Regions from separate parts of the Yersinia hibernica genome, predicted to be linked through region 2. Evidence: predicted binding sites of a transcription regulator. Region 2 holds the regulator's gene; the other holds the start of a gene.

Region 1 (15,247 bases), 1.3 Mb from region 2:
AACCAATGGATAGTGGCAACACTGGCGGCATCTGGCACACGTAGCATGCTATCAATGACTTGCGGAATGAATGATGGTTCCGCCCGTGGTCGGCCAATCCCTTCAATCCGGCTGCCGCAACTGCCCGTTATTGTGCGGTCACCGTTGCAAAAGCAATCATAAAATACTGAGTTTTCCGGGTCGACAACCATCAGTTGGGTATCGTGCCCTTGGTAGCGGATATAGCGGCCCAAAGTTGCAGAGGTCCCGCCGGTACCTGCGCTCATCACAATATAGTGAGGGACAGGGAAAGGCTCGCGCGCCATTTGGCGGAAGATACTATCGGCAATATTATTATTCCCACGCCAATCAGTCGCCCGCTCAGCATAAGTGAACTGGTCCATATAGTGGCCGTTAAGCTCACGGGCTAATTGCTCGGAGGCGGCATAAATTTGCCCAGCATGGTCGACAAAATGGCATCGGCCGCCATAGAAAGTGATTTGTTCAACTTTACGTCGGGCGGTGCAACTCGGCATCACGGCAATAAATGGCAAACCAATCAAACGGGCAAAATAGGCCTCGGACACCGCCGTACTTCCGGAGGAGGCTTCAATAATGGTTGTATCTTCTTTGATCCAGCCGTTACACAAACCATAAAGGAATAGTGAACGCGCCAAGCGGTGCTTTAAGCTGCCAGTCGGATGGGTGCTTTCATCTTTTAAATAGAGATAAATGCCGGGAAATGCTGGCAGATTTAGCCGAATCAAGTGGGTATCAGCGGAGCGCTGAAAATCGGCTTCTATTTCACTGATAGCATTTTTTACCCAAGTATTTGTCATTTATAGCCTGCGATATAGATAGTAAACTTATGATAACTAGATTAACGGTTATTAAAGAAAAAAACGTTGCCATTTTTACTTCTTTATCGCCAAATGGTAGAAATTTATTCTATGGTTGCTCGTTATGTTAGATAAAACTGACCGTAAACTCCTGTGTATGTTGCAAGAAGATTGCACGCAATCACTGCAAGTGCTGGCCGACGCCGTCAATTTGACCTCCACACCTTGTTGGAAACGTTTGAAACGCCTTGAAGATGAGGGGTTTATTCGTGGGCGAGTGGCATTATTAGACAGTGAAAAATTAGGATTAGGACTCACTGCATTTGTACTGATCAAGACTCAGCAGCATAATAGCGGTTGGTATCAAGAGTTTGTCGAGTTCACCAAGCAGATGCCAGAGGTGCTGGCGTTCTATCGTATGGCCGGGGAATATGACTATTTAATGCAAGTGGAAGTTGCTGATATGAAAAGCTACGATAACTTCTACAAGCGCATGGTTAATGGTGTCCCGGGGCTAATTGATGTGACATCGAGCTTTGCGATGGAAAAAATCAAGTACACCACAGTGTTACCTGTCCCCGAGTGATTGCCCATCATTTTTCAAGCAGCAAGGGTGTTGGCTGCTGGCAATCTATTGGGTATAAAAAACCATTTTAACGATGGTATTCTACTTCACTGTCGCATTTAGCGAGTAAATACCGATGTTATTCGCTATTAGACCATGGAATAAAACTGCGTGAGATTGTTTGCACAACTAGGCTGGTATTTCCGCCGTGAGTGGCGCCGCTATGTGGGGGCGGTGCTGCTGCTGATCATTATTGCTATCTTGCAATTACTCCCGCCCAAATTGGTCGGGGTCATTGTCGATGGCATCAGTACAAAACAGATGTCGACCAATATGTTATTGGTATGGATAGGCGTGATGCTGGTGACGGCTATCGTGGTCTATCTGTTGCGTTATGTTTGGCGAGTTTTACTGTTTGGTGCCTCCTATCAGCTGGCTGTCGAGTTGCGTGCGAAATTTTATCGTCAACTTAGTCAACAAGCTCCTGGATTCTATTTACGTCACCGTACCGGTGATTTAATGGCGCGTGCGACAAATGACGTCGACCGAGTGGTCTTTGCTGCCGGTGAGGGGGTCTTGACGCTGGTGGATTCGCTGGTGATGGGGTGCGCGGTATTGATTGTTATGAGCACCCAAATCAGTTGGGAATTGACCCTCTTATCATTGCTGCCTATGCCGGTCATGGCGGTGGTCATCAAATATTATGGTGACCAACTGCACCAGCGCTTTAAATCAGCGCAAGGGGCCTTTTCGAGTCTCAATAATCAGGCGCAGGAAAGCCTCACTAGCATTCGCATGATTAAAGCTTTTGGTTTGGAAGATAGTCAGTCGCAGCAATTTGCGCAGGTTGCCGCACAAGCGGGAGCCAAAAATATGTATGTCGCCCGTATTGATGCCCGTTTTGACCCGACGATTTATATTGCTATCGGTATTGCAAATTTATTGGCTATTGGCGGCGGCAGTTGGATGGTGGTGAATCACAGTATCACTCTGGGGCAGCTAACCAGTTTTGTGATGTATTTGGGATTGATGATTTGGCCGATGCTGGCATTGGCGTGGATGTTCAATATCGTAGAGCGGGGTAGCGCGGCTTATAGCCGTATCCGCAGCCTGTTGGAAGAAGCGCCAGTGGTGAAAGACGGCAAGGTCGCGTTATCGAGCGACCGTGGCACTTTGGCGGTGAATATTCGCCATTTTTATTACCCAGAAGCTGAGCAACCCGCTTTGCATGATGTGTCTCTGACATTGGCACCAGGGCAGATGCTGGGGTTATGCGGGCCGACGGGATCGGGTAAAAGTACCTTGTTGGCATTAATTCAACGGCAATTTGATATTGATGATGGCGTAATTTGTTATCAAGGGCATCCGCTGCCAGATATCCGGCTGCATGACTGGCGTGGGCGCTTATCGGTGGTCAGTCAGACGCCATTTTTATTCTCTGATACGGTCGCCGGTAATATTGCATTGGGGAAACCGGCGGCGACCCAGGCGCAGATTGAACGGGCGGCGCGTTTGGCGAGTGTGCACGAAGATATTTTACGCCTTCCTCAAGGATATGACACCGAGGTGGGTGAGCGCGGGGTGATGCTATCCGGTGGGCAAAAACAGCGTATTGCCATTGCTCGGGCGCTGCTACTGGATACAGAGATTCTGATCCTTGATGATGCGCTCTCAGCGGTTGATGGTCAGACTGAACATGAAATCTTAAAAAACTTACGGGAGTGGGGCGAACATCGCACTGTGATTATCAGCGCCCACCGTCTTTCAGCCTTAACTGAAGCCAGTGAAATTTTGGTCATGCAACACGGTGGCGTGATGCAGCGCGGCAGCCATAACACATTGGTTAATCAATCTGGGTGGTATCGGGAAATGTACCGCTATCAACAATTGGAGGCTGCCTTGGATGACGGTGAGTCGGAGGCCCAAACCGATGAGTAAAGTTCAACAGCTTTGGCCGACACTAAAACGCCTGCTTTCCTACGGCTCCCCATATCGTAAACCACTAGGATTAGCGGTATTGATGTTGTGGATTGCCGCCGCCGCAGAGGTCAGTGGCCCATTGTTAATTAGTTATTTCATTGATCACGTGGTGGCGAAAGGCACATTACCTTTGGGGTTAGTCAGTGGGTTGGCGCTCGCTTATCTGCTGCTGCAATTGTTAGCGGCTGCATTGCACTATTTTCAGGCATTACTGTTTAATCGCGCGGCCGTGGGGGTTGTTCAGCGGTTGCGTATTGAAGTTATGGATGCGGCGTTACGCCAGCCTCTCAGTGCTTTTGATACCCAACCTGTCGGGCAATTGATTTCCCGAGTGACGAATGACACTGAAGTGATAAAAGATTTGTATGTGATGGTGGTGTCCACGGTATTGAAAAGTGCGGCGTTAATTGGTGCGATGCTGGTGGCAATGTTCAGTCTGGATTGGCGTATGGCGCTGATTTCGATTTGTATTTTCCCAGCAGTGTTGGTGGTAATGACCATTTATCAGCGTTATAGCACCCCAGTAGTGCGCCGAGTTCGAGCTTATTTGGCGGATATTAATGATGGTTTTAATGAAGTCATTAATGGCATGGGTGTTATCCAGCAGTTCCGTCAGCAGGCCCGCTTTGGTGAGCGAATGGAGGCGGCTAGCCGTGCCCATTATTCGGCGCGGATGCAAACGTTGCGTCTGGAGGGCTTCCTGCTACGTCCGCTGTTGAGCCTATTTTCTGCCATGGTGCTGTGTGGTTTGTTGCTGCTTTTTGGTTTCAGCCCCGAGGGTTCAGTGGGTGTCGGGGTGCTGTATGCATTCATTAATTATCTGGGTCGGCTGAATGAACCATTAATTGAATTGACATCGCAGCAGTCGATTATGCAGCAGGCCGTGGTTGCCGGGGAGCGTATTTTCGAGCTGATGGATCGCGCCCAGCAAGGCTACGGTACTGATGACCGCCCGCTAACCAGTGGCCGTATTCAGGTTAATAATGTCAGTTTTTCTTATCGTAACGATAAAATGGTGCTGCAAAATATCGCCCTTGATGTGCCCTCACACGGGTTTATCGCCTTGGTTGGCCACACCGGCAGTGGCAAAAGCACGTTGGCAAACTTGTTGATGGGGTATTACCCAATACAGCAGGGCGAGATTTTGCTTGACGGGCGGCCTTTGGCCACATTATCACATCAAACACTGCGACAGGGTGTCGCGATGGTGCAGCAAGACCCGGTGGTATTAGCGGATTCGTTTTTTGCCAATGTGACGCTAGGTCGTGACATCAGTGAGCAGCAAGTTTGGGATGCACTAGAAACTGTGCAATTGGCGCCATTAGTCCATGCACTGCCGGATGGTTTGCACAGCTTACTCGGGGAGCAGGGCAATACATTGTCAGTGGGGCAAAAACAACTCTTGGCCATGGCTCGGGTATTGGTTCAGGCACCACAAATCCTGATTTTGGATGAAGCAACCGCGAATATTGACTCGGGCACGGAACAGGCCATCCAGCGGGCATTACAGTTAATCCGGAAAAACACCACGCTGGTGGTGATAGCGCACCGTCTTTCGACGATTGTTGATGCCGATACTATTATGGTCTTGCACCGCGGAGTGGCTGTTGAGCAAGGTAAGCATCAAGCGCTGCTGGCGGCACACGGGCGCTATTATCAAATGTACCAGTTGCAATTAGTCAGTGAAGATTTAGCGGCTATTGATCAAGTTGAAACCGCCGTAAGTTAAAAAGTCATCTGTGGGGTCACGCGGCCCCATGGGCTTCTCTATTTCCCTTCCAGTTTTTTTGACTTTCCTGTTTAGGCATTCACCCGGTTAATTCCTGCTCTAGATGGGCCGCACCATAATCAAGCAAAGCAATAGCGCAGGAACCTCTTCGCGCACTTTTGTGACGCGCGTCGCACTAATTTAGTGCACAAAAACTGTTCATTCTTTTTTATCCCCCGATAAAGCTTTTGGGGGGCCCATCCCAACTGCCCTCAATTCGCCTTTTCGAGACTAAATACGCGTAAATATTATTTATGGCATAGCCTTTGCTTTACTTGTTTTGAGAAAGGTAAGTGTCTTATGGCAGATAAGTATTTCGTGGCAGACATGAATTCGACTTAAATCGAGAAGGGGCAAATATGAAGCTGGTTACCGTGGTTATCAAACCATTTAAGTTGGAGGATGTGCGTGAAGCCTTGTCCTCTGTAGGTATTCAGGGGTTGACCGTCACCGAAGTAAAAGGATTTGGTCGCCAGAAAGGGCATGCAGAACTCTATCGGGGAGCGGAATACAGTGTCAATTTCTTACCTAAAGTGAAGATTGATATCGCCATTGCTGATGATCAATTGGATGAAGTCATTGATGTTATCAGCAAGGCCGCCTATACCGGCAAAATTGGTGATGGCAAAATTTTCGTTGCTGAATTGCAACGTGTTATTCGCATTCGCACCGGCGAAACAGACGAAGCAGCACTGTAATTTGCAGGCTCAAATTTAGTGAATAGGGATGGGTTGATAATGAAAAAACTTTTATCCGTGTTGGGCCTAAGTTCGGCAGCAATGCTGCCCTCTTTGGCAATGGCCGCAGCACCCGCTGTCGCTGACAAAGCCGATAATGCCTTTATGATGATTTGCACCGCTTTGGTGCTGTTTATGACGGTACCCGGTATTGCCCTGTTCTACGGTGGCCTGCTGCGTTCCAAAAACGTATTGTCGATGATGACCCAGGTCATGGTGAGTTTTGCCCTGATTTGTGTTCTATGGATTCTGTATGGTTACAGCCTAGCGTTTAGCGCGGGTAATGCATTTTTCGGCAGCTTTGACATGGCGATGCTCAAAGGCATCGGCCTGACGAGCTTGAGCGGCACCTTCTATCAATATATCCATGTGGTATTCCAGGCCTCATTCGCCTGTATCACCGTGGCTCTGGTCGTGGGTTCATTTGCTGAGCGTATCCGTTTCTCGGCGGTACTTATTTTTGCTGTGCTGTGGTTCACTTTCTCATACCTGCCAATGGCGCACATGGTGTGGGGAGGCGGCTTCTTGGCACTGGACGGCGCACTGGACTTTGCTGGTGGGACTGTGGTGCATATTAATGCCGCGATTGCCGGTTTGGTCGGAGCCTACTTACTGGGCAAACGCGCCGGTTTTGGTAAAGAGGCGTTCAAACCGCACAACTTACCGATGGTATTCACGGGGACGGCAATTCTGTACATCGGCTGGTTTGGTTTCAATGCCGGTTCTGCCAGCGCCGCTAACGAAATTGCTGCACTTGCTTTCGTGAACACCGTTGTCGCAACAGCGGGTGCCATTCTTTCTTGGGTATTTGCTGAGTGGATTTTACGCGGCAAACCATCACTATTAGGTGCCTGTTCAGGTTGTATCGCCGGCTTGGTGGCGATTACACCAGCTGCAGGTACTGTCGGGGTTGGTGGCGCACTGATTATCGGTTTGATTGGTGGCGTTGCCGGCTTGTGGGGGGTGGTGCTGTTGAAAAAATGGCTGCGAGTGGATGATACCTGCGATGTGTTTGGTGTCCACGGCGTCTGCGGGATTGTCGGGTGTATCTTGACCGGTGTCTTCACATCGGCTTCATTGGGCGGCACAGGTTATGCTGCTGGCGTCACGATGGGCCATCAGGTCGGGGTGCAGTTGTTCAGCGTGGGAGTCTGTTTGGTCTGGTCTGGTGTGGTTGCTTTCGTTGCCTACAAAATTGCCGATTTGCTGGTGGGTTTGCGAGTTCCGGAAGAGCAAGAACGCGAAGGTCTGGATGTGAACAGCCACGGCGAAAATGCATACAATCAGTAAGTTAAGCATGCCAATAAGTTCTCACTGGCAGTAAAATTAATAATAATGATGATAGCAACAGGGGCGATGGAAACATCGCCCCTGATATTTTTGCCATTATCGATGCAAACGAATAACCCCCTCTTGCACTGTCGAGGAAACCAAAACCCCCGCCCGGTTATAGATTTGGCCGCGAACAAAGCCACGAGCCCCTGAAGCTGAGGTGCTTTCTACGGCATACAGCAACCAATCGTCGAGACGGAATGGGCGGTGGAACCACATGGAGTGATCGATTGTGGCGATTTGCACCCCCGGCTCAAGGAAACCAATGCCGTGAGGCTGTAGGGCCGTCGGCAAGAAGTTAAAATCAGATGCATAACCCAACAAATATTGATGAACCGAGAAGTCCTCCGGCAATTTGCCATTGGCGCGGAACCAGACATAGCGGCTAGGCTCTGCTTTCTCGCCTTGCAGTGGGTTGTGAAATTTCACTGGGCGCATTTCAATCGGCTGATGGCCGATAAACTTATCCCTGACTTTTTCGGGGATCAAATGGGCAAATTGGCGGGCAATATCCGTTTCAGATATTAACCCTTCCGGTGCGGGAACATCCGGCATGGTATTTTGGTGTTCAAAGCCATCTTCCTGACTCTGGAATGACGCCGTCATATAGAAGATAGGTTTACCATTCTGAATCGCACTCACCCGACGTGCACTGAAACTGTTGCCATCGCGTAATGTTTCTACGTCATAAATAATGGGTTTGCTGCTGTCCCCCGGGCGTAAAAAATAGCTGTGAAATGAATGAACCACCCGGTCAGTGGGCACCGTTTGTTTTGCCGCATAAATTGCCTGACCAACAACCTGGCCACCAAATACTTGGCGTAAGCCCAGATCTTCACTTTGGCCCCGGAAAATTCCCTCTTCAATTTTCTCCAGATCGAGTAGATCGAGCAGTTTTTCTAATGCCTGGCTCATGCTGTGGCCCCTGATGATTGAGTTCATGCACAGTGTGCTGAATCCAGCGGGGGGTCGTCAATATATTGCGGTGAAACGGTCACTCAATTGCACGTCATTTTATCAGGAATCGTCTGATAAATGGCTCAATCAGGGGGGAATCAGTAAGTGGTAGCATATTGTGCTATAATTAGCAGGCTAGGTGGTTGAAGCCACTTATTAATCGCGAGCTTTTTTGTGAATAACTCGCATCTTAATAATAAGAAGGAGTGCGACCTATGAAACCTTGGCAATCAATAAAATTCTGGCAGATAGCGGGTGGGGCAGCATTGGTCATCAGTTTGGCCGGCTGTGCTCATCAAGGTGTTGATGTCCCGGTGCCCGCGGGAACAACAAAGGCGGCTGCACCTATTGCGCAACCAGCCGTACAGGGGGCAGTGAATATCCGCGAGCGCATTGCATTGCCGCCGGATGCCGTCGTCACGGTTACGCTGTCGGATGCTTCACTGGCTGATGCCCCGACACGGGTTATTGCGCAGAAAGCGATTCGCACTGAAGGCAAGCAGGCTCCCTTTAGCTTCGCATTGCCGTTTAACCCAGCAGAAATTCAACCAAATGCCCGTATAATTGTGAGCGCCGCTATTACCCATAATGGCCAGCTAATGTTCATCACAGATACCATTCAGGAGGTGATTAACAATGGTGCTGGCACTCAGGTTAACCTGCTACTGGTTCCTGTCACTTCTGTGGCCATTGAAACTGCGCCCGCAGCAACAATGACAGGCACAGGGACGATACAGTAACTTTTTGAGCGGCTTTATGCGCTACAGAGTATGGCTCTGTGGCGCTGAAACTAGCTGTATCGCCAGCGATATTGCTGTAAATCAATGCGCCCGGTCGGGCTAATTTCAATGCCCTCCGCTAATAAGGCATTTTTCTGCCTGAGATAATCCTCGCCAATTAGCGATATTTCGCCATGGCGATTAATGACGCGATACCAGGGTAAGGTAGACCCTTCTGGTAAGCGTTTAAGAACGCCTCCAACTTGACGAGCAGCTCTGGGGGAGCCTATTAGTCGGGCAATATCGCCATAGGTGGTCACTTGCCCGTAGGGAATAGCTGCAACCACCTGAAATACACGCTGGCGAAAGCTGTCGATAATTTGCGGGTCGCTTGGCTCGGTCATTGGGTTCTGAGCATCCTCTTTATTTTCTGTTCTTGGCACGAGGCGATAGGAACAAATAATATCATCAGGGCTTTTTTTGCCAGAAGAAAATAAATTCTGCACTCATCATCAAATAGCTGGGCAATAAACCACCGGTTAGCTGGTGGTGCCTTGCTATTTGATGGTGCATGGCCGATAATGCCCACCGCTCCAGAGTATAAGGAGCCGTTAACGTCAATGGAGGCCCTGTTGGTTCTCCCGCAACACTAACTTGTGAACTCGGTCAGGTCCGGAAGGAAGCAGCCGCAGCAGGCGAGGTGTGTGCCGGGATGTAGCTGGCAGGGCCTCCACCATTTCAGCTAACTGCATGATATTTATCATGTTATCCACTTGTTTCTTGCATTGAAACGGCAGTGATACAATTTTTGTGTATCATTTATGGCGCTAATCATGCTTTCCTGTCACGGTATTTGGTGCTAGCTCAGAGTCTATCTGACGCCGCAGAAATGCCGCAAAATTCGTATTTCTCCTCACAACCTTTCTACCGCACCAATGGATAGCCTCCAGCTTTTTCATCATTTTTATCACAATGGTATTATGCAGCGGCTACTTTCACGAACATGGTGTTACAGAATAATTAACCTCTTAGCTACTTGGGTATTCCAATACAACAATTACATATAACCGCTATGGGAAAAGTGCCGATGTTTCCTGATTGAGTTGGTAGGTACACTTTAAATACCGGAACTCAAAATGACTTGCAGGTCCGCTGCACCATCCTGGATCTACATTTAGAATGTGGTACATATGAACCAACTTTATTATTGATTTTGCAGGTTATCCTACTTGTGTTATTCCACTTAAAACACAATTTCAGTTTTTAATTTCCTGAATCATCATTATCCCTTACCTTTTTTTCTATTTCCCCTTATTTTTTTTGCGTTAAATCTTCGAGTTAGTCCAAAGGCTATTTCCAGCTGTATTTACACGCCATTAAAGGGTGCTAGTTATCCGCTTAGGATTTCTGTGGTCCAATCACTTACATTATTTCGGTATTTAATCTGCTAATGCTTAACATTTAATGGGCATTTTTCTTATTTTTTCAGTAATGTCAGTGCCCATCCATATGTTGAAGCTTTGTCCGTATTGATAAATCGGGATATCTACCGATGTTTTACGTTGCTTAAAATATCGCCAAAAACCGGTAGGCAGTTTTGTTGTTTGTTACGCCATTGAGATAAATAATATCTATAATATATCCTATTTTATCAATGATATACTAAAGATTTGACCAGCAGCCATTAACCTTTAATCTCGATTTTTGAATACGTTCATGATGAGTTATATTGGCTAATAAGTAAGCAGAAATCACACATCTAGATGTTCTCTGTAACAAGGCCGGAAATAAGACAAAATCTTAAATTCGGCCTATTGTAGGATGTTTCCTACGAAAGAGGCTCTTATGATCCTATATATATAATCTGCAATATGATGTTTAATAGCGCCATCAATTTTGTAACTTAGATGTATCTATGGTGTTATAAATGTACCTCTTGTAATCTACTCCAGGCAAGCTGGTGTCGTAATGATTTTGTCGTGATAGAAATAAAGTAAGTGTTTTTTATAAATAAAAGTCATTAAATCAATCATATTACCTCTTGGGTTTTGGTATTGGGTGTTAGTCGCAACGAGCCTTAATATGACTGTTTTTATCTCTTATCAATAGATATTCACTCACCGGTTTCAATCACCTCAGTAATTTCACCATTTTTATGGCGGATTTCCCGTGTTTGATATGTGGGGTAATACCGCGTAATTCAGAAATATAATACAAATAAGCGCTTGTTGTTATTTGATATTTAATATTTTTAATTATTGACTTATAGAGTGTAAATAAATAAGTATGAGACTCCATCGCGTATCACCACCACATCAAACCAAACAGCTAAATAGAACTCGCCTTGCGAAATCGGTCGTCTGGGCAAATATTGTAATCCAGGCAGTATTTCCTTTAAGTATTGCTTTTACCCCAGCAGTCATGGCGGCTGAAACCGTTGACGCCTCGAGTTCTCAGGCTGAACAAACTACGGCTAATGCGGCAACGCGTCTGGCATCAGTATTGGCTGACGGTGACTCAGCCAAGCAAGCAAGTTCCATTGCGCGCGGCACAGCTACCAGTGCAGGTAATGAAGCGGTGCAAAAGTGGCTTAACCAGTTTGGTAGTGCGAAAGTACAACTTAATCTGGATGAAAAACTGAGCCTTAAAGGCAGTCAATTAGATGTATTGCTGCCACTGACTGATAGCCCAAATTTGCTGACTTTCACTCAATTAGGCGGTCGCTACATTGATGACCGCGTGACATTGAACTTTGGTCTGGGCCAGCGTCATTTCTTTGCCGAGCAAATGCTGGGCTATAACTTGTTTGTTGATCATGATGCTAGCTATAGCCATACCCGTATTGGCGTCGGAGCGGAATATGGCCGTGATTTTATTAACCTGGCCGCCAACGGTTACTTTGGCGTGAGTGGTTGGAAAAACTCACCAGACCTTGATAAATATGATGAAAAAGTCGCGAACGGCTTTGATATACGTAGTGAAGCTTATTTACCCGCATTGCCACAATTGGGGGGTAAGTTGGTTTATGAACAATATTTTGGTGATGAAGTTGGTTTGTTTGGTGTTGATAATCGTCAGAAAAACCCACTCGCGGTTACTATGGGGGTGAATTATACCCCAATTCCTTTATTTACTGTTGGCGTCGACCACAAGATGGGGCGCGCAGGAATGAATGACACCCGCTTAAATCTTGGCTTTAACTACGCATTCGGCACCCCGCTGGCACACCAGCTTGATCCTAATACTGTTGCCATTAAACGTAGCCTGATTGGCAGCCGCTATAATCTGGTCGATCGTAATAATCAGATTGTTATGAAGTATCGTAAGCAGAATGTGGTGACCCTGGAGTTACCCGCACGTGTTAGTGGTTCTGCCCGACAAACCATGCCATTAGTGGCAAATGCTACGGCACAGCAAGGTCTGGATCGTATTGAGTGGGAAACCAGTGCATTGACGCTGGCTGGCGGGAAAATGACCGGCAGCGCCAATAATTGGCAGGTAACATTGCCAAGCTACCTACCGGGTGGTCAGGGGAATAATACTTATCGTATCAGCGCCATCGCATACGATACCCAAGGTAATGCTTCTCCGGTTGCATACAGCGATATCGTCGTAGATGACTATGGTGTGAATGCCGATACCTCTAATATGGTAGCTTCACCAGCAACCCTGCCAGCAAATGCCGTGGCGAGCAGTGTTATTGCACTTAATATCAAGGACAATAATAACCAGCCGATTACGGGTATTGCTGATGAACTGACATTCTCACTTGAATTGGCAGAATTGCCTGACGTAAAACGCGCCAGAGTTGCACGTGCCGCGCCATTGCCAAGTGTCGAGCATTCGATAACTCAAATCAGCGAGTCGGCTCCTGGTGTTTATCAAGCCACACTTACCGCCGGCAGTAAACCACAACTGGTGAATATTAGCGCCCAGATTAATGGTGTGCAGCTAAATGATGTCAAAACGAAAGTGAGCATGGTGGCTGATGAGGCAAGTGCGACCTTACAAGACAATAGCCTGCAAGTGGTGACTAATGGCAGCTTAGCTGACAATGTTGCGGCGAACCAAGTGAAAGCGGTAGTGGCTGATGCTTATGGCAATAAATTGTCTGGGGTTACAGTTAATTTCACCGTTGATGCCGATGCTAACATTGTGGCGACAACAACCAGTGATAGCCAAGGGGTAGCAACGGCAACAATCACCAGCACTAAGGCTGCTAGTTATACCGTTAAAGCTGAACTCAATGGTGAAACACAACAGGTTGATATGAACTTTATCGCCGATGCTGGCAGTGCCACATTGAGCGGGAGTGCTGAACATAAATTGCAGTTGGTTACTGACGGCCAACCTGCCGATGGCAGCAGCGCCAATAGTGTAAAACTGACAGTTGTCGATAAGTTCGGTAATACCGTACCTAATATCAGTGTCGCTTTCAGCACGGTTAGCGATGCAACCATTAGTGAGTTCACCGCCACCGACGACCAGGGTGTGGCAACAGCGAAAATCACTAGCGCCAAGGCAGGTAGTTATGCGGTAACAGCGCGCCTTAATGGTGCAGAACAACAGGTGAATGTGAGCTTTATCCCTGATGCAGCTACCGCAACGATTACCGCTGATAGCTTTACTGTGGAAGTCAATAATCAAACCGCGGGCAGCGGCACCAACAGGGTACAAGCTATCGTGCTGGACAAGCAGGACAATCCAGTGCCTAACATGACGGTGACTTTCAGCGCCACCAATGGTGTCACGGTAAAAACAGCTTCAGTGCAAACCGGGGCTGATGGTAAAGCCATGACTGACCTCACCATGACTAATGTCGGCGGCACCATCAGTACAGTAACCGCTGCAATGACTAACACTGCGGGTGTCAGCAGCTCTCATGATAAAGACGTTACGTTCTATCCTGACTTCTCGAAAGCATCACTGAATACACCAGTGAATGCTTATAGCGGCTTCAGTATTAACAGTGGTTTCCCAACTAAAGGGTTTAAAAATGCCAACTTCCAGATAGCGCCGCACGGCAATGCTGCCAGCAATAGCGACTATGAGTGGACAAGTAGCGATGCCAACGTCAGTGTCAGCAGTTCAGGTTTGGTTAATCTTGATAATGACACCACGGGAACCGTAACCATCACTGCTGCCTGGAAACAAGACAAGAGCAAGGTATTCACTTATCAGTTTAAGTTAGACTCTTGGGTCGGCCAGTTTAATACATCTACTGTGGCTTGGTCGGTCGCGAATAACGCCTGCATTGCTCAAGGGATGAGATTACCTGAAGGCAATGAAGTATCCACCGGGAGCTTAGCACGCAGCATTGGTACTTTCGTTGGGGAATGGGGAAATCTGCATAATTACAGCGACTTCCCAGCAACAAGTTTTATGTGGACGTCAACTCCTGGTGAGGATTTCCATGCAGACTCAGGGTTAGTGCATTCTGCTGGTAACCAAAGTGCGGCTTATATGTGTATCAGATAAAATAATCAGTCCATTAACCTAACGTCCATTTAGAGTTAGGTTAACGTTAAAGTATTAAGCGATTATCGGATTGACCAAAACGAAAGGCCAGAGGGTAATTCCTCTGGTTTTTTTTGATAGCTGCAAGCGAAACAGAATTCATACGCTCCTGATAGGGGCAAATTCAGTAAACCGCTTTTTGCTGATTTATTGGTGAGTGGCGGGGGAGCAGAAGAGCAATTTTCAATCAGAAAATGATAAAGACACGACGGATAACATTTATTTTTAACATTTATCTCTAATATGCGGCCATTAATACGGCGGCTATTTCTATTAACACGTGCCGATAACTCTATAATCCACCAGTTTCTCATACCCTGCTAACTCGATGGTTTCTTTGTGCTTTTTCTTGCTGCATTGTAAAAATAGTAATATTAATCAGGTATGTCACTAAGGGTAGTTGATTGAAAGCAAAGGTTTTTTATGCTGATTTGCTAGCTGGCAGGTATCTACCATCTTTACTGATTAGATGCTCACCGGGAGATGAATACCACTTTTGTGCAAGCGCACGAAGTATCAGCATTTTACTGAATGCTGATATGAGATTTTTCTTATTTATTTCTTGGTGGGGTTTTTATTTGCATTTTGCTTTAGCAAATAATTAATAATATCTCTAAATTATTAGCATTCAGGTGAGACTAATAAATAAAATAGCGCAAAAGCACAGTATCCCATAAATGCCCTGATAACTGACAGAATTTCATCTAGGCACAGGTATGCAATAACGCGGAATTAAAGATAACCTTCAATACCGTGCTTCACTTAGTTCTATCAAGACGTTTATCTACTATTAAACACTTATAACCTGCCTGCTGCATTGAAGCCGATAGCAATGATCGGCTCAACGTTGTGTG
Region 2 (15,247 bases):
CCTTGGGCAAACCGTGACACAAGGGATTATCAGTGCCACTGGGCGGATTGGTTTGAGTGATTCCGGGCGACAAAACTTTCTCCAGACAGACGCCTCAATCAACCAAGGCAACTCCGGCGGTGCACTGGTTAATACCCTTGGTGAGTTGATGGGGATTAACACGCTGTCCTTTGATAAAAGCAGCAATGGCGAAACACCAGAAGGCATCGGTTTTGCCATTCCGACAGCGCTCGCGACCAAAGTGATGGAAAAGTTGATTCGTGATGGGCGGGTTATTCGTGGCTACATTGGGATTACCGGCGAAGAATATCCACCATTCAATGCCAGCGGTAATAGCGGCGAGCGAATTCACGGCATTAAAGTGAACAAGATATCGCCCAATGGCCCGGCCGCGAATGCTAACTTACACGTGGGCGATATCATTCTTAGCGTTAATAATAAGCCGGCAACGTCTGTGATTGAAACTATGGATCAGGTGGCGGAAATTCGCCCTGGCACCACCATTCCGGTGCTATTATTACGTAATGGCCAACAAATTACGGCCCAAATCACCATCACAGAATTGGACCAAAACGAAGTCCTTGGCCAACAACAGCCCGCGCCATAATCATGATGGCCGGTATGCGCCGCAAAAAAATGCCAGCCCGAGAATCACCGGCTGGCATCTGCTTTTATCAGGCGATGAGAAAAACTTATTCGCCTTTTACACGCTCGATCTTGGCACCTAGCGCACGCAATTTATCTTCGATACCTTCATAACCACGATCGATATGATAAATACGGTCAACAATAGTCACCCCATCAGCGATACAGCCGGCTAATACCAAACTGGCAGAAGCACGCAGATCGGTTGCCATGACTTGAGCACCGGACAGTTGCTCGACGCCATAGCAAATCACGGTATTACTTTCGATTTCTGCATGTGCGCCCATGCGAATCAGCTCTGGTACATGCATAAAACGGTTTTCGAAAATCGTTTCGGTGATAACTCCCGTGCCTTCCGCGACCAAGTTCAGTAAGCTGAACTGGGCCTGCATATCCGTTGGGAAGCCTGGGTGTGGCGCAGTCCGCAAGGTAACGGCTTTAGGGCGTTTACCATGCATATCAAGGCTTATCCAGTCGTCACCAACTTCAATATCGGCCCCCGCTTCACGCAGTTTAGCCAGCACCGCATCCAGCGTATCAGGGCGAGTCTGACGACAAACTACTTTACCGCCAGAAATTGCTGCTGCGACCAGGAAAGTACCGGTTTCGATACGGTCAGGCAGTACGCGATAAACACCGCCACCCAAGCGAGCCACACCTTCAATAGTAATGCGATCAGTTCCTGCGCCAGTAATTTTAGCTCCCAGCGTATTAAGGAAGTTTGCCGTATCCACGATTTCTGGCTCGCGAGCGGCGTTTTCAATTATTGTGGTGCCCTCGGCCAATGTGGCAGCACTCATAATGGTCACCGTCGCGCCAACGCTGACTTTATCCATCACGATATGCGCAGCTTTCAAACGCCCATTAACAGATGCTTTAACGTAGCCCTCTTCCAGCTTGATTTCAGCACCCAGTTGTTCCAAACCAGTAATATGCAAATCAACCGGACGCGCCCCAATAGCACAACCGCCCGGTAGGGAGACCTGCCCCTTACCAAAGCGGGCAACCAATGGCCCCAATGCCCAGATTGAGGCGCGCATGGTTTTCACTAAATCGTAAGGCGCACAAAATTCGTTCACACCACTGGCATCAACAAAAACAGAGCCGGAAGCATCACGCTCAATTTTAGTGCCTAATTGGCTCAACAATTTAATGGTGGTATCAATGTCTTTTAGCTTTGGGACATTTTGCAACTCTACCGGTTCCTCAGCCAATAACGCAGCGAACAATATCGGTAATGCCGCGTTTTTCGCCCCGGAAATGGTGACCTCACCGCTTAGGCGAGTCCGCCCCTGCACACGAAACTTATCCATTGTGACCACTCTTTGTTGTCAAAATACGGGTTGTTGGCAAAATACTGATCGCCAAATTCGAATTCACTGCCCGCGTGACCAACCGCCCAACAAACTGGTAGGCAATTTTATCGCCGACAGTATTAAAAGCCGTTTAGTTTGCGATCCCGCTGCCACTCTTGTGGCGTATAGGCCTTAATGGATAAGGCATGAATACGGTTATCAGCAATATATTCCATCAAAGGTGCATATACCGCTTGCTGCTTTTTCACCCGGCTCATATCAGCAAATAACTCACCCACAGCAATCACCTGAAAGTGGCTGCCATCACCGGTAACATGCGCTTCTTGTAATGCCAATGCTTGCATCAGCACGTCTTTAATTTCGGAAGTATCCATAAGATTCATTCTATTTTAGGGGGATTATAGCCATCATACTTCAACTAGCAGCGGAGTTGACCGCATCTTGAAGCCTGTTGGCTATAGTAATCAGTTGAACATATTAGTGGAATACCGCTTTCTCTGAAACTAAAGAAAAGCCCCTGTTTTGCTATTGCACACAGGGGCTTGAAAAATTTAGTTTTTTGCCGTGGAAGAAAACGGCACAACAGGGTGCCGACTCAATACCACTGACTACGCGCTGGCAACTTCCACCGGGATGACGTCGCGCAGATTGTACAGTTCAATCAAGGTGGACAACCGATCACTGACACCGGTAATAGTGAGTGAGACGCCCTGCTTGCTGCGCAGTTCACGAAAGTGAACCAGCAGTGCCAGGCCAGATGAATCAACGCGCTGTAATTGGCTGACATCAATGCACGTCTTATCTGCCAATAATACCCCGCGCTGTTGCCACAGGGGTAACAGCGTTTCACGATCTAATTCACCTTGCAGTATCAGCGTTTCGCGCTGTGACTGCCAATGCAATTCATCTGCCATAATCACTGCTTGTCTAAAGTTATCGGCTGTTTTGCGGCAATCAGCAACTGTTGGGTCAGGCCATCAACGCCCTTCTGACGTAAGATAGAAGCCCACTCATTTTGCTTGGTGCTTATCATGCTAACCCCTTCGGCTATCATGTCATACGCTTGCCAGTGACCCGTTTGGCTGTTTTTGCGCCACTGGAAATCTAAACGTACCGGTGGGCGGCCATTAGGGTCGAGGATAGTCACACGAATGGCGATAATATTGGCATCACCCAGTGGCTGGTCTGGCGCTACGTCGTAAGTTTGACCATGATACAAAGCCAGCGCCTGACCATATGCCTGTTCCAAGTATTGGCTGAACGCATTGAAATATGCCTCGCGCTGCGCAGGTGTGGCGGCTTTGTAATAACTGCCTAACACCAAGGCACCGGCGTATTTAATCTGCACAAATGGCAATAACTCTTCACGTACGATAGTGCGCAAATAATCTGGATTCTGCTTAATTTTGGCTTGTTCGGTTTTCAGGCGCGTAAATGTTCTTTGCGCCGCTTCATCCATTAAGCGGTATGGGTTGGTTTGGTCGACCGCATTTGCCAGTGGTGCCACCACTAACAACGCGACCATAAGTAAACGTTTAAACATTCAGATACCCTCTTAAGGATGTTGAGTTGCGGGCAAACTGCCATTGACTGCTGCTGGCTCAGCGGCGGGCGCATCAGAATTACCATTGCCGTCACTTTTGTACAAGAACTGGCCGATAAGATCTTCCAACACCAATGCAGATTTGGTGTCTTGAATCACGCCACCATCTTTCAAAATACTGGTTCCCATGTCAGGGTCTTCAAAACCGACATTGAGCGCCAGGAACTGCTCACCCAACAAACCGGAAGTGCGTACTGCCAAGGAACTGGTGTCCGGGATATGGTTATAGCGCTGTTGAATATCTATCGCCACCCGTGGACTGTAGTTTTTGGTATCCAATGTGATATCAGCGATTCGCCCCACCACCACCCCACCAATTTTGACCGGCGAATTATTTTTTAGGCCGCCAATATTGTCAAAATTTGCGTAAATCCGGTAAGTCGGCTGATTGCCGACAGATTTGATATCCGCCACTTTCAAGCAGAGGAATACCACTGCCAGAATCGCAATCAGTATAAACGCCCCTACCCAGACTTCATTTTTCTTCGTTTGCATCGACTCAGTTCCCAAACATCAGTGCTGTCAGCACAAAATCTAATCCCAATACCGCCAGTGACGAATGCACGACGGTACGGGTCGTTGCCCGGCTAATCCCCTCAGATGTTGGGACCGCATCATAACCATTAAACAGCGCAATCCACGTCACGGTAATAGCAAATACCAGGCTCTTAATCAGGCAATTCAGTAAATCAGTGCGCCACTCAACGGCACTTTGCATGGCAGACCAGAAGAAACCGCTATCAATGCCTTTCCAGTCGACACCGACCACAGACCCACCCCAGATGCCGACAGCGACAAAAATAGCGGTCAATAATGGCATACTGATAAGGCCGGCCCAGAAGCGGGGAGCAACCACCCGCCGAAGAGGGTCAATCGCCATCATTTCCAGACTGGAAATCTGTTCAGTGGCTTTCATCAAACCAATTTCTGCTGTCAGGGCAGAACCGGCACGGCCAGCAAAGAGTAACGCCGTGACCACTGGCCCTAACTCGCGCAGCAATGATAAAGAAACCATCATCCCAAGACTGGCTTCCGCACTGTAGGTGGTGAGGATCAAAAAGCCCTGTAAACCCAAAACCATACCGATAAACAGACCGGAAACCACGATAATCAGTAAGGATTGCACCCCAACGCTATACAGCTGTTTGACCAATAATGGCCACTGTTTTCGCGGTTCAGGCCGGCCAACCAGCGCATTAAACAGCATTAAACCTGCGCGACCAAAGGATGCACAGACATTGATTCCCCTGCGACCCAAAGACGCTAACGCCCGTACTAACATGAAGACTCCATCACTTTGCGCCTAACAATTCAGTTTTATAATCCCCGGCCGGGAAACGGAAAGGCACCGGCCCGTCGGCAATACCATCGAGGAACTGGCGTACCCGCATATCATCGTTGGCTTGTAGTTGTTCAGGTGTTCCTTCAGCAATCACATGCTGATCAGCCACAATATAAGCATAGTCAGCGATACTCAGCACTTCTGGCACATCATGGGAGACCACCACACAAGTGACACCCAATGCATGATTCAGCTCATCTATCAGTTTTACCAGTACGCCCATGGTGATAGGGTCCTGCCCGACAAAAGGTTCATCAAACATGATCAATTCGGGATCAAGGGCAATAGCCCGCGCCAGTGCTGCACGCCGTGCCATCCCCCCCGAAAGCTCGGCGGGCATTAAATTTGCCGCGCCACGCAACCCCACGGCCTCTAACTTCATCATCACCGTGCTATGTAACAGCTCTTCTGGTAAATGGCTATGTTCACGTAATGGGAAAGCCACATTCTCAAATACAGTCAAATCGGTGAAAAGCGCGCCGGATTGAAACAACATGCTCATTTTCTTGCGCACATCATACAAACGCTGACGAGAAAGCGCCGGAATATTATCACCATCAAACCAAATTTCCCCGGCATCTGGCGCAAGTTGCCCGCCAATCAAACGCAGCAGAGTGGTTTTACCAATCCCTGAAGGCCCCATAATCGCAGTGACTTTGCCGCGCGGAACCGTCATGTTGATATCGGCGAATATTGGCCGCTCACCACGGGTAAAACTCATCCCGCGGATCTCTATCAAATTCGACGCCAGTTGGTTCATTATCATTCGTCCCTTAGGCCTTTTAGACTCATTTACCCACCAATGCTACAGCAAATAGCGGCAACGAGCGCAATTGGGCAGTATTCTGGCAACTTATTAACACTTTTTCGTAGCCAAAGTTGCCATACGTTTTACTTTTCTGGCACTGACAGTCAAAATTAGGATGTCACCAAAAAGAGCGTAATGTGTTTTTAGTGATGTTTACCCGCGAGCTATCTGTTCTGTGCCGGCTATCAGTGACCGACAGCGAGTTTGTGCCAACGGATCGGGATTATACCTAATAAAGGACTCTGCATGTTTCTGGCGATAACACTATTAATCATTGGTTTGGTGCTACTGGTGTACGGCGCCGATCGATTAGTTTATGGCGCTGCCGTGTTATCGCGTTCTTTCGGAATCCCGCCACTGATTATTGGGATGACGATTGTCGGCATTGGCACTTCGCTACCGGAACTCATTGTATCAGTCACGGCGGCATTGAATAACCAAACAGATATGGCGGTCGGGAATGTGCTGGGCTCTAACATTACCAATCTATTACTGATTGTTGGTGGTGCCGCCCTGATACGCCCCCTGACCGTGCGCTCAGAAATTTTACGCCGCGAATTACCCTTGATGTTGCTCGTGACCGTATTATGCGGCTTTTTGCTGGCAGATAACCATCTGAGCCGAGCGGATGGCGTTATTTTACTCTTGGCGGCGGCCGCTTTTATTATTCTGATGCTAAAAATTGCCCGCCTGGCTCACGCGCAAGGAAATGATATTCTTACCCGCGAGCAATTGGCAGAGTTACCGCAAGACAGCAACAATACCGTCGCATTATTGTGGCTGGTGCTGGCATTTATTATTTTGCCGCTGTCAGCCAAAATGATTATCGACAATGCCACAGTCATTGCCAGAGTCGCAGGGGTCAGTGAACTGGTTATCGGGCTGACGGTCATCGCCATTGGCACCAGTTTACCTGAATTGGCCACATTCATCGCCGGGGCTTTAAAAGGTGAAGATGATATGGCGGTCGGTAATATTATCGGCTCAAACATTTTTAATATTGTTATTGTGTTAGGTGTCCCCGCATTGCTGTCCCCGGGGGATATCAACCCCGAGGCTTTCCAACGAGATTACTGGGTAATGCTCGGTGTCAGTATAATATTCACGGTGCTGTGTCTGGGGCGTAAACATCGAATCGGCCATATGGCGGGCGCTCTGTTATTATGTGGGTTTATCGCGTATCTCGCGGTGCTATTTTGGCTGCCCTTAACTGCGGCCTAACCCATGTTGCCTACCAACATTGAGCGGGAACCAAGTATGTTTTCTTCTGATTTACAGCCACATGTGGATTTACAACCCAGAGTTGATTTCCAGCAGGCCGGTAAACAAGTGCTACAAATTGAGCGCGATGGGCTGGCACAGCTCGACCAATATATTAATGACGATTTTACCAAAGCCTGTGAAGCCATATTTAACTGCCACGGCAAAGTTGTCATTATGGGAATGGGTAAATCTGGCCATATTGGGTGCAAAATTGCCGCCACCTTTGCCAGCACCGGCACGCCGTCATTTTTTGTCCACCCCGGCGAGGCCAGCCATGGTGATCTGGGTATGATCACACCGCAAGATATCGTGCTCGCCATCTCCAACTCAGGGGAATCTAACGAAATTCTTGCCTTGATCCCTGTTCTTAAGCGTCAGAAAATTCAGCTTATTTGTATGAGTAGCAACCCAGAAAGTACCATGGGCAAAGCGGCTGATATTCACTTGTGCATCAAAGTGCCGCAAGAAGCCTGTCCCCTGGGATTGGCCCCCACCACCAGCACCACCGCCACATTAGTGATGGGCGATGCCCTCGCCGTTGCCCTGCTACAGGCACGGGGCTTCACTCCGGAAGATTTTGCTCTTTCCCATCCGGGCGGCGCACTGGGGCGCAAGTTATTGTTGCGAATAAGCGATATTATGCACACCGGTGCCGACATTCCTCACGTCAGCCCTGATGCCACATTACGCGATGCATTACTGGAGATTACTCGGAAAAATCTGGGTTTAACCGTAATCTGTGACGACTTAATGATGATTAAAGGTATCTTTACCGACGGTGACTTGCGCCGGGTATTCGATATGGGCATCGACTTGAATAACGCGAAAATCGCCGATGTGATGACCAGCGGCGGGATACGGGTTCGTCCAACCATGTTGGCGGTGGATGCCCTCAACCTAATGGAATCACGTCATATTACCGCGGTGTTAGTCGCCGATGGTGACCAATTGCTGGGTGTGGTACATATGCACGATATGCTGAGAGCTGGCGTGGTTTAATTAAGGGCAAAATATGAGCAATACCGTCTATCTGGATACATGTTATGGGCCCGTGGCTAGCAGCGTCATACAGCGGGCGGCCAATATTCGCTTAGTGATTTGTGATGTTGACGGCGTCATGTCTGATGGCCTGATTTACATGGGTAATCAAGGCGAAGAGCTGAAAGCTTTCAATGTGCGGGATGGCTATGGTATCCGCTGCCTGATAACCTCTGGGATTGAAGTGGCTATTATTACCGGCCGCTGCGCCAAATTAATGGAAGACCGCGCCAACACCTTAGGCATTACCCACCTTTATCAAGGGCAATCTGATAAGCTGCTCGCCTATAACGAGCTATTAGTCGCCTTAGAGTGCCAACCTGAGCAAGTGGCTTATATTGGTGATGACTTGATTGACTGGCCGGTGATGGCGCAAGTTGGCTTATCTGTCGCCGTGGCGGATGCCCACCCATTACTTATCCCCAAAGCGCACTATGTTACGCACATCAATGGCGGGCGCGGTGCGGTACGCGAGCTATGTGATTTGATATTATTGGCCCAAGGTAAACTCGAGGGTGCCAAAGGATTGTCGATATGAGTAAAACAAGACTATGGATAACAATATCCTTAGCACTGATTGCTTTAGCCTTGATTGGCTGGAATTTTTCCGGTTTTAATCAAAAGGATACACAAATTGTGGCCGATGATAATGAACCCTCATCGCAAAGCCAACATACTGTGACGGTGGTTTTTAATCCGGTCGGGCAACTGAATTATAAACTGGTGGCGGAAGAGGTTCAGAACTTCAACACACAAGAGCTGACCTGGTTTACCCGGCCGGTGATGACCATGTTTGATGAAAATGCGGTCGCCACTTGGACAGTACGTGCAGATCGCGCCAAGTTGACCGATGATAAGATGCTTTATTTGTATGGTCACGTGGAGGTTGATAGCTTAACCCCAGACGCCCAGTTACAAAAAATTAAAACTGATAACGCCCAGGTTAATTTGATCACTCAGGATGTATCCTCAGACGATGAAGTTACCCTCTTTGGTATTGGATTTACATCTAACGGCATGAAAATGCGTGGTAACTTGCGGGATAAAACCGCCGAGCTGATTGAAAAGGTTAAAACCTCTTATGAAATCCAAAAATAAAATTCGTCATTTTTTGCTTGCCAGCTCACTTTTAGCCGCAAGCCTGCCTGCATTGGCTTTAACCGGCGATTCAGACCAACCCGTTCTGGTCGACTCGGTCAAACAAGCGTTAGATATGGCAGCGAATACCGTCACATTTACTGATAATGTGATTATCAAGCAAGGCACCATTGAGATTAAGGCTGATAAAGTCGTGGTGACTCGTCCGGGCGGTGATCAAAACAAAATGGTCATCGAAGGTTTTGGTAATCCGGTGACTTTCTATCAGATGCAAGACAGCGGCAAACCGGTCAAAGGCCACGCGCAGAAACTGCGTTACGAGGTTGCTAATGACTTAGTCATATTGACCGGAAACGCCTATCTGGAACAGCTTGATAGCAATATCAAAGGTGATCGCATCACTTATCTGGTGAAAAAACAGCAGATGGAAGCCTTTAGTAACAAAGGCAATCGCGTCACTACCGTGCTATTACCGTCCCAATTACAAGATAAAGGGCCAGCAGCGTCAGGCCAAAAGAAGAGTAAGTAATCATTTATGGCAACATTAATCGCAGAAAAACTGGCTAAGGCGTACAAAGGCCGTAAAGTGGTCGAAGACGTTAGCCTGACAGTCAAGTCCGGTGAGATTGTCGGCCTGCTTGGGCCGAATGGTGCAGGTAAAACCACCACTTTTTATATGGTCGTCGGCATTGTCCAGCGTGACGCCGGGCGTATTGTGATTGATGATGAAGATATCAGCCTCTTGCCACTGCATGAACGCGCCCTGCGCGGGATTGGCTATTTACCCCAAGAAGCCTCCATCTTCCGCCGCCTGAGTGTCTTTAACAATCTGATGGCGGTGCTGGAAATCCGTAAAGATCTCTCATCCGAGCAACGCCAAGAGCGGGCCGATGAGTTAATGGAAGAGTTCCATATTACTCATTTACGTGACAGTCTAGGGCAATCACTTTCTGGTGGTGAACGCCGCCGGGTTGAAATTGCCCGTGCACTGGCCGCGAATCCTAAGTTTATTCTGCTGGATGAGCCCTTTGCCGGTGTTGACCCAATTTCAGTTATTGATATCAAAAAAATTATTGAGCATCTGCGCGACAGTGGTCTGGGTGTATTGATTACCGACCATAACGTCCGTGAGACACTAGACGTTTGTGAGCGGGCTTATATTGTAAGCCAAGGGCATTTAATCGCTCACGGCACACCACAGGAAATTTTGGCTGACGAACAAGTTAAACGTGTTTATCTGGGTGAAGAGTTCCGTCTCTAATCTTCACTCGACAGCCCGTTTCGTCATCCATTAAGGAAAATTGATAACGTATTATGAAGCAAGGTTTGCAACTCAAGTTTAGCCAACAACTGGCCATGACTCCGCAGCTACAGCAGGCGATTCGCCTGTTGCAGCTTTCTACGCTAGAACTCCAGCAGGAGATTCAGTTAGCGCTGGAGAGCAACCCGCTGCTAGAGCAAACTGATCTTCATGAAGAGATAGAGGCCAAAAAAACGGTCGACAGTGAATCGCTCGACACTCGCGAAGCACTGGAACAAAAAGATATGCCGGAAGAGTTGCCGCTCGATGCCACCTGGGATGAAATTTACACCGCCGGTACGCCATCGGGCATGCGCAATGATTACAGTGACGATGAGCTGCCGGTCTATCAGGGGGAAACCACCCAAACACTGCAAGATTATCTGATGTGGCAAGTGGACTTAACACCCTTTTCCGAAACCGATGCCGCGATTGCGACCTCCATCGTCGATGCTGTTGATGAAACTGGCTATCTTACTGTGCCGCTAGAAGACATTCTGGAAAGCATGGGCGATGAAAACATCGCACTGGACGAAGTTGAAGCCGTACTCAAACGAATTCAACACTTTGATCCTATTGGTGTTGCTGCTCGCAATTTGCGCGAATGTTTATTGGTGCAGCTGTCGCAATATGCTAAAGATACCCCCTATCTTGCCGAAGCACGTTTGGTTATTAGTGATTATCTGGATTTGCTAGGCAACCATGATTTCCGCACGATGATCCGTTTAAGTCGGCTAAAAGAAGATACACTTAAAGAAGCCATTGCTCTGATTCAGTCACTCGACCCACGCCCTGGTCAATCTATTAATATCGGGGAGTCTGAGTACGTCATTCCCGATGTTTTGGTTCGTAAAGACAAAGGGCACTGGACGGTCGAGCTGAATGCCGATAGCATTCCGCGCCTGAAAATTAATCAGCAATATGCAGCAATGGGAAACACTACCCGCAATGATAGCGATGGGCAGTTTATCCGCAGTAATCTACAAGAAGCAAAATGGTTGATAAAAAGCCTTGAGAGCCGCAATGAAACGCTGCTGAAAGTGGCACGTTGCATTGTCGAGCAGCAAGTGGCCTTTTTTGAGAATGGGCCTGAATTTATGAAACCCATGGTGCTGGCAGATATCGCCCAAGCCGTGGATATGCATGAATCGACAATTTCCCGTGTGACCACGCAGAAATTCCTGCACAGTCCTCGGGGCATTTTCGAGCTGAAATATTTCTTCTCCAGTCACGTCAATACAGATAGCGGGGGTGAAGCTTCTTCTACTGCCATCCGTGCACTGGTGAAAAAATTGGTTGCGGCAGAAAACCCTGCCAAACCCCTTAGCGACAGTAAGCTGACCACACTATTATGTGAACAAGGCATTATGGTGGCACGGCGTACCGTCGCGAAGTACCGAGAGTCGTTATCCATCCCGCCGTCAAATCAACGTAAACAGTTGGTTTGACCTGAACTGAGAAGGAAGACACTATGCAGCTCAATATTACCGGACATCATGTCGAAATAACCGAAGCATTACGCGAGTTTGTAACCACTAAATTTGCCAAACTTGAGCAATACTTTGATCGAATTAACCAGGTGTATGTGGTTTTAAGTGTCGAAAAAGTAAAACAAATTGCAGAAGCGACGGTACATGTGAATGGGGGGGAGTTGCATGCAAGCTCAGAGCAGGAGGATATGTACGCCGCCATTGATATTTTGGTTGATAAACTGGCGCGCCAGTTGAACAAGCATAAAGATAAATTGAAGCAACATTAACCGATAAAGGTTCTACACTCGCTACATAGCCTGATGCCAGCAGAATATTCCACTGGCATCAGGCGTAAAACAGCGCTTAAGTGAAAAATGAGATGACCAACGATCCAGCATTGCAACTAAGCTCGGTATTAAATATCGAGTGCACCAAAAGCTCCGTACATTGCTCAAGTAAAAAACGGGCTTTGGAAATTATCAGCGAGTTAGCTGCCAAACAGCTCAACCTGCCATCACAGATCGTTTTCGATGCTGTATTAACCCGCGAACGTATGGGCAGTACCGGTATTGGTAATGGTATCGCGATACCGCATGGCAAGCTGGAAGAAGATACACTGCGCGCTGTCGGTGTATTCATTCGTCTGGAACAACCTATAGCTTTCGATGCTATTGATAACCAACCGGTTGATCTATTATTTGCCTTGTTGGTTCCAGCAGATCAATGTAAAACTCACTTACACACTTTGTCTTTAGTGGCCAAGCGATTAGCTGATAAAACAGTGTGTCGCCGTTTACGGGCGGCGCAAAGTGATGAAGAGCTTTATCAAATCATGACTGAACTACCGCCAGAAACAGCATAATCAGGCGAAACACCCTGCACTTCAAAAACGCAGGATATTGGCCAAAGTAATTAGAGTCACGGGTAGGCAGCAAGCAAATGAGTTCCGATGCGCTTACTCAAGTAAATGATTCGGGTGAAAGAGCGCAGCTAACACCCCTGTGGCTTCAAGTACACAGGGCACATAAGATACCAAGGGGAGTCACTCACATGGTGCTGATGATTGTCAGCGGCCGTTCCGGTTCAGGGAAGTCTGTTGCTTTGCGCGCATTGGAAGATATGGGCTTTTATTGTGTCGATAACTTGCCCGTGGTTCTGTTGCCGCAGCTGGCGAGTACCCTGGCCGATAGAAATATCTCTGCCGCAGTGAGCATCGACGTGCGCAATATGCCGGAGTCTCCTGAGGTATTTGAACATGCCATGACCCAACTGCCTGAGAGCTTCTCACCGCAGTTGCTGTTTTTGGATGCAGACCGCAATACCCTGATTCGTCGCTACAGTGATACCCGTCGCCTGCATCCGCTGTCGACTAAAAATTTGTCCTTAGAAAGTGCTATCGACGAAGAAAGTGCCCTACTTGAGCCATTGCGCTCACGGGCTGACTTAATTATTGATACCTCGGAAATGTCAGTGCATGAGTTGGCTGAGATGCTACGTACCCGCCTGCTGGGTAAACGCGAGCGCGAGCTGACCATGGTGTTTGAGTCCTTCGGCTTTAAACATGGCATTCCTATTGATGCAGATTATGTCTTCGACGTGCGCTTCCTGCCAAACCCACACTGGGACCCGAAATTACGCCCAATGACAGGTTTGGATAAGCCGGTTATCTCTTTCCTTGATCGCCATACTGAAGTGCACAACTTTGTTTACCAGACTCGCAGCTATCTGGAACTGTGGTTGCCGATGCTGGAAACCAATAACCGCAGTTACCTGACGGTTGCTATCGGTTGTACCGGTGGTAAACACCGCTCAGTCTATGTTGCTGAACAATTGGCCGATTATTTCCGCGCTCGCGGCAAGAATGTCCAATCACGCCATCGTACTCTGGAAAAGCGTAAATAAATGACTGTCAAACAGACCGTTGAGATCAAAAACAAGTTGGGGATGCATGCCAGACCCGCCATGAAATTGTTCGAACTGGTTCAGAGTTTTGATGCAGAAGTGATGTTACGCAATGACAGCGGCACCGAAGCCGAAGCCAGCAGTGTAATTGCACTGCTGATGCTCGACTCCGCCAAAGGCCGTCAGATTGAGGTGGAGGCCACTGGGCCTGATGAGATTCAAGCATTGGCGGCAGTGATAGAATTGTTTAATTCGGGGTTTGATGAGGATTAAGGTGCTCACTGAACCTCAACCGAGTCGGGCCGCCCAAGCCCCGCTCACTCTCCCCTCCATCCTTGTCGGCAAAATTCCTGATTGCGCTCAAGACCAAAACCATAGTTTTAGGTTTTGATGTTAAAAACACATTTGAGCAGTCGAGCAACTCCCCCTAATTAAAGATACTGCAAATCAAAACACACTAAGTAATCGTTTGCTAATCATAAAAAATGCGGCGTTTCCCTCTTGCAGAGAAATCCCACGCGAGTATAATTCGCCACAATTTGCCGGGAGATATGATGAAAAGTTGCTTGGATTTTGCCCAACATCGTCGTTTTGTTGAAAATGACCCGATTGATGGTCGACAAAATAGACTGCCAGCAGGCAGCCAGCTGCCATTCTTTCTCCCGTTGCTACACCGATCCTGAAAGGCCCCTCAATTGAGGGGCTTTTTTTTGTCTACTGATCGACGCCACATTCAACACCATGACAACTGATTAAAAATGAAGGTAGCCCGGGATCTCGGGTAACCACAGAGGAGAGAGCACATGGCCAACCCCTTGTATCACAAGCACATCATCTCAATTAATGACTTATGCCGCGAAGAGCTGGAACTGGTGCTGCGCACGGCCGCCAGTCTAAAAAGTCATCCGCAACCTGAGTTGTTAAAACACAAAGTGATCGCCAGCTGCTTTTTCGAAGCCTCCACCCGCACCCGTTTATCATTTGAAACTTCCATTCACCGCCTCGGCGCATCCGTTGTCGGCTTCTCTGACAGCAGCAATACCTCTTTGGGCAAGAAAGGCGAAACATTGGCCGACACCATGTCAGTCATCAGCACTTACGTCGATGCTATTGTCATGCGCCACCCGCAAGAAGGAGCCTCCCGTCTTGCCGCCCAGTTCTCGGGGAATGTGCCGGTGGTCAATGCCGGGGATGGGGCCAACCAACACCCCACTCAAACACTGCTCGATTTATTCACGATTCAGGAAACCCAAGGGCGGCTGGATAACATCAATATCGCCATGGTCGGTGACCTAAAATATGGCCGCACAGTGCACTCATTGACACAAGCGCTGGCTAAATTCAATGGCAACCGCTTCTTCTTTATCGCCCCGGATGCACTGGCAATGCCAGCTTATCTCCTGGAAATGCTGGCAGAAAAAGGTATCGAATACAGCCTGCATGCCAGCATTGAAGAAGTG

The links. The regulator sigma-54, encoded in region 2, starts transcription at its own class of promoters, with help from an activator protein. The targets are predictions, from matches to a motif close to GTTGGCACANNTTTCGCTNT.
Region 1: glnK (P-II family nitrogen regulator) is a predicted target of sigma-54. The motif match lies at 5,385-5,404, and genes of this name have one in related genera.

The regions. Positions count from the first base shown of each region.
Region 1 covers NZ_CP032487.1:2,873,531-2,888,777, reverse strand. The annotation lists gene D5F51_RS13680 (PLP-dependent cysteine synthase family protein) at 1-818, opposite strand, end outside; gene D5F51_RS13675 (Lrp/AsnC family transcriptional regulator) at 943-1,404, shown strand; gene D5F51_RS13670 (SmdA family multidrug ABC transporter permease/ATP-binding protein) at 1,555-3,321, shown strand; gene D5F51_RS13665 (SmdB family multidrug efflux ABC transporter permease/ATP-binding protein) at 3,314-5,092, shown strand; gene glnK (P-II family nitrogen regulator) at 5,491-5,829, shown strand; gene amtB (ammonium transporter AmtB) at 5,869-7,158, shown strand; gene tesB (acyl-CoA thioesterase II) at 7,255-8,115, opposite strand; gene D5F51_RS13645 (YbaY family lipoprotein) at 8,373-8,897, shown strand; gene D5F51_RS13640 (MGMT family protein) at 8,948-9,280, opposite strand; RNA gene ffs (signal recognition particle sRNA small type) at 9,507-9,603, shown strand; gene D5F51_RS13630 (inverse autotransporter beta domain-containing protein) at 11,298-14,354, shown strand.
Region 2 covers NZ_CP032487.1:4,213,935-4,229,181, forward strand. The annotation lists gene degS (outer membrane-stress sensor serine endopeptidase DegS) at 1-607, shown strand, start outside; gene murA (UDP-N-acetylglucosamine 1-carboxyvinyltransferase) at 693-1,958, opposite strand; gene ibaG (BolA family iron metabolism protein IbaG) at 2,081-2,335, opposite strand; gene mlaB (lipid asymmetry maintenance protein MlaB) at 2,570-2,875, opposite strand; gene mlaC (phospholipid-binding protein MlaC) at 2,878-3,504, opposite strand; gene mlaD (outer membrane lipid asymmetry maintenance protein MlaD) at 3,517-4,059, opposite strand; gene mlaE (lipid asymmetry maintenance ABC transporter permease subunit MlaE) at 4,064-4,846, opposite strand; gene mlaF (phospholipid ABC transporter ATP-binding protein MlaF) at 4,857-5,666, opposite strand; gene D5F51_RS19805 (calcium/sodium antiporter) at 5,961-6,935, shown strand; gene kdsD (arabinose-5-phosphate isomerase KdsD) at 6,972-7,976, shown strand; gene kdsC (3-deoxy-manno-octulosonate-8-phosphatase KdsC) at 7,990-8,553, shown strand; gene lptC (LPS export ABC transporter periplasmic protein LptC) at 8,550-9,113, shown strand; gene lptA (lipopolysaccharide ABC transporter substrate-binding protein LptA) at 9,097-9,642, shown strand; gene lptB (LPS export ABC transporter ATP-binding protein) at 9,649-10,374, shown strand; gene rpoN (RNA polymerase factor sigma-54) at 10,428-11,861, shown strand; gene hpf (ribosome hibernation promoting factor) at 11,885-12,172, shown strand; gene ptsN (PTS IIA-like nitrogen regulatory protein PtsN) at 12,265-12,747, shown strand; gene rapZ (RNase adapter RapZ) at 12,936-13,787, shown strand; gene npr (PTS phosphocarrier protein NPr) at 13,788-14,060, shown strand; gene D5F51_RS22530 (hypothetical protein) at 14,235-14,441, opposite strand; gene pyrB (aspartate carbamoyltransferase) at 14,591-15,247, shown strand, end outside.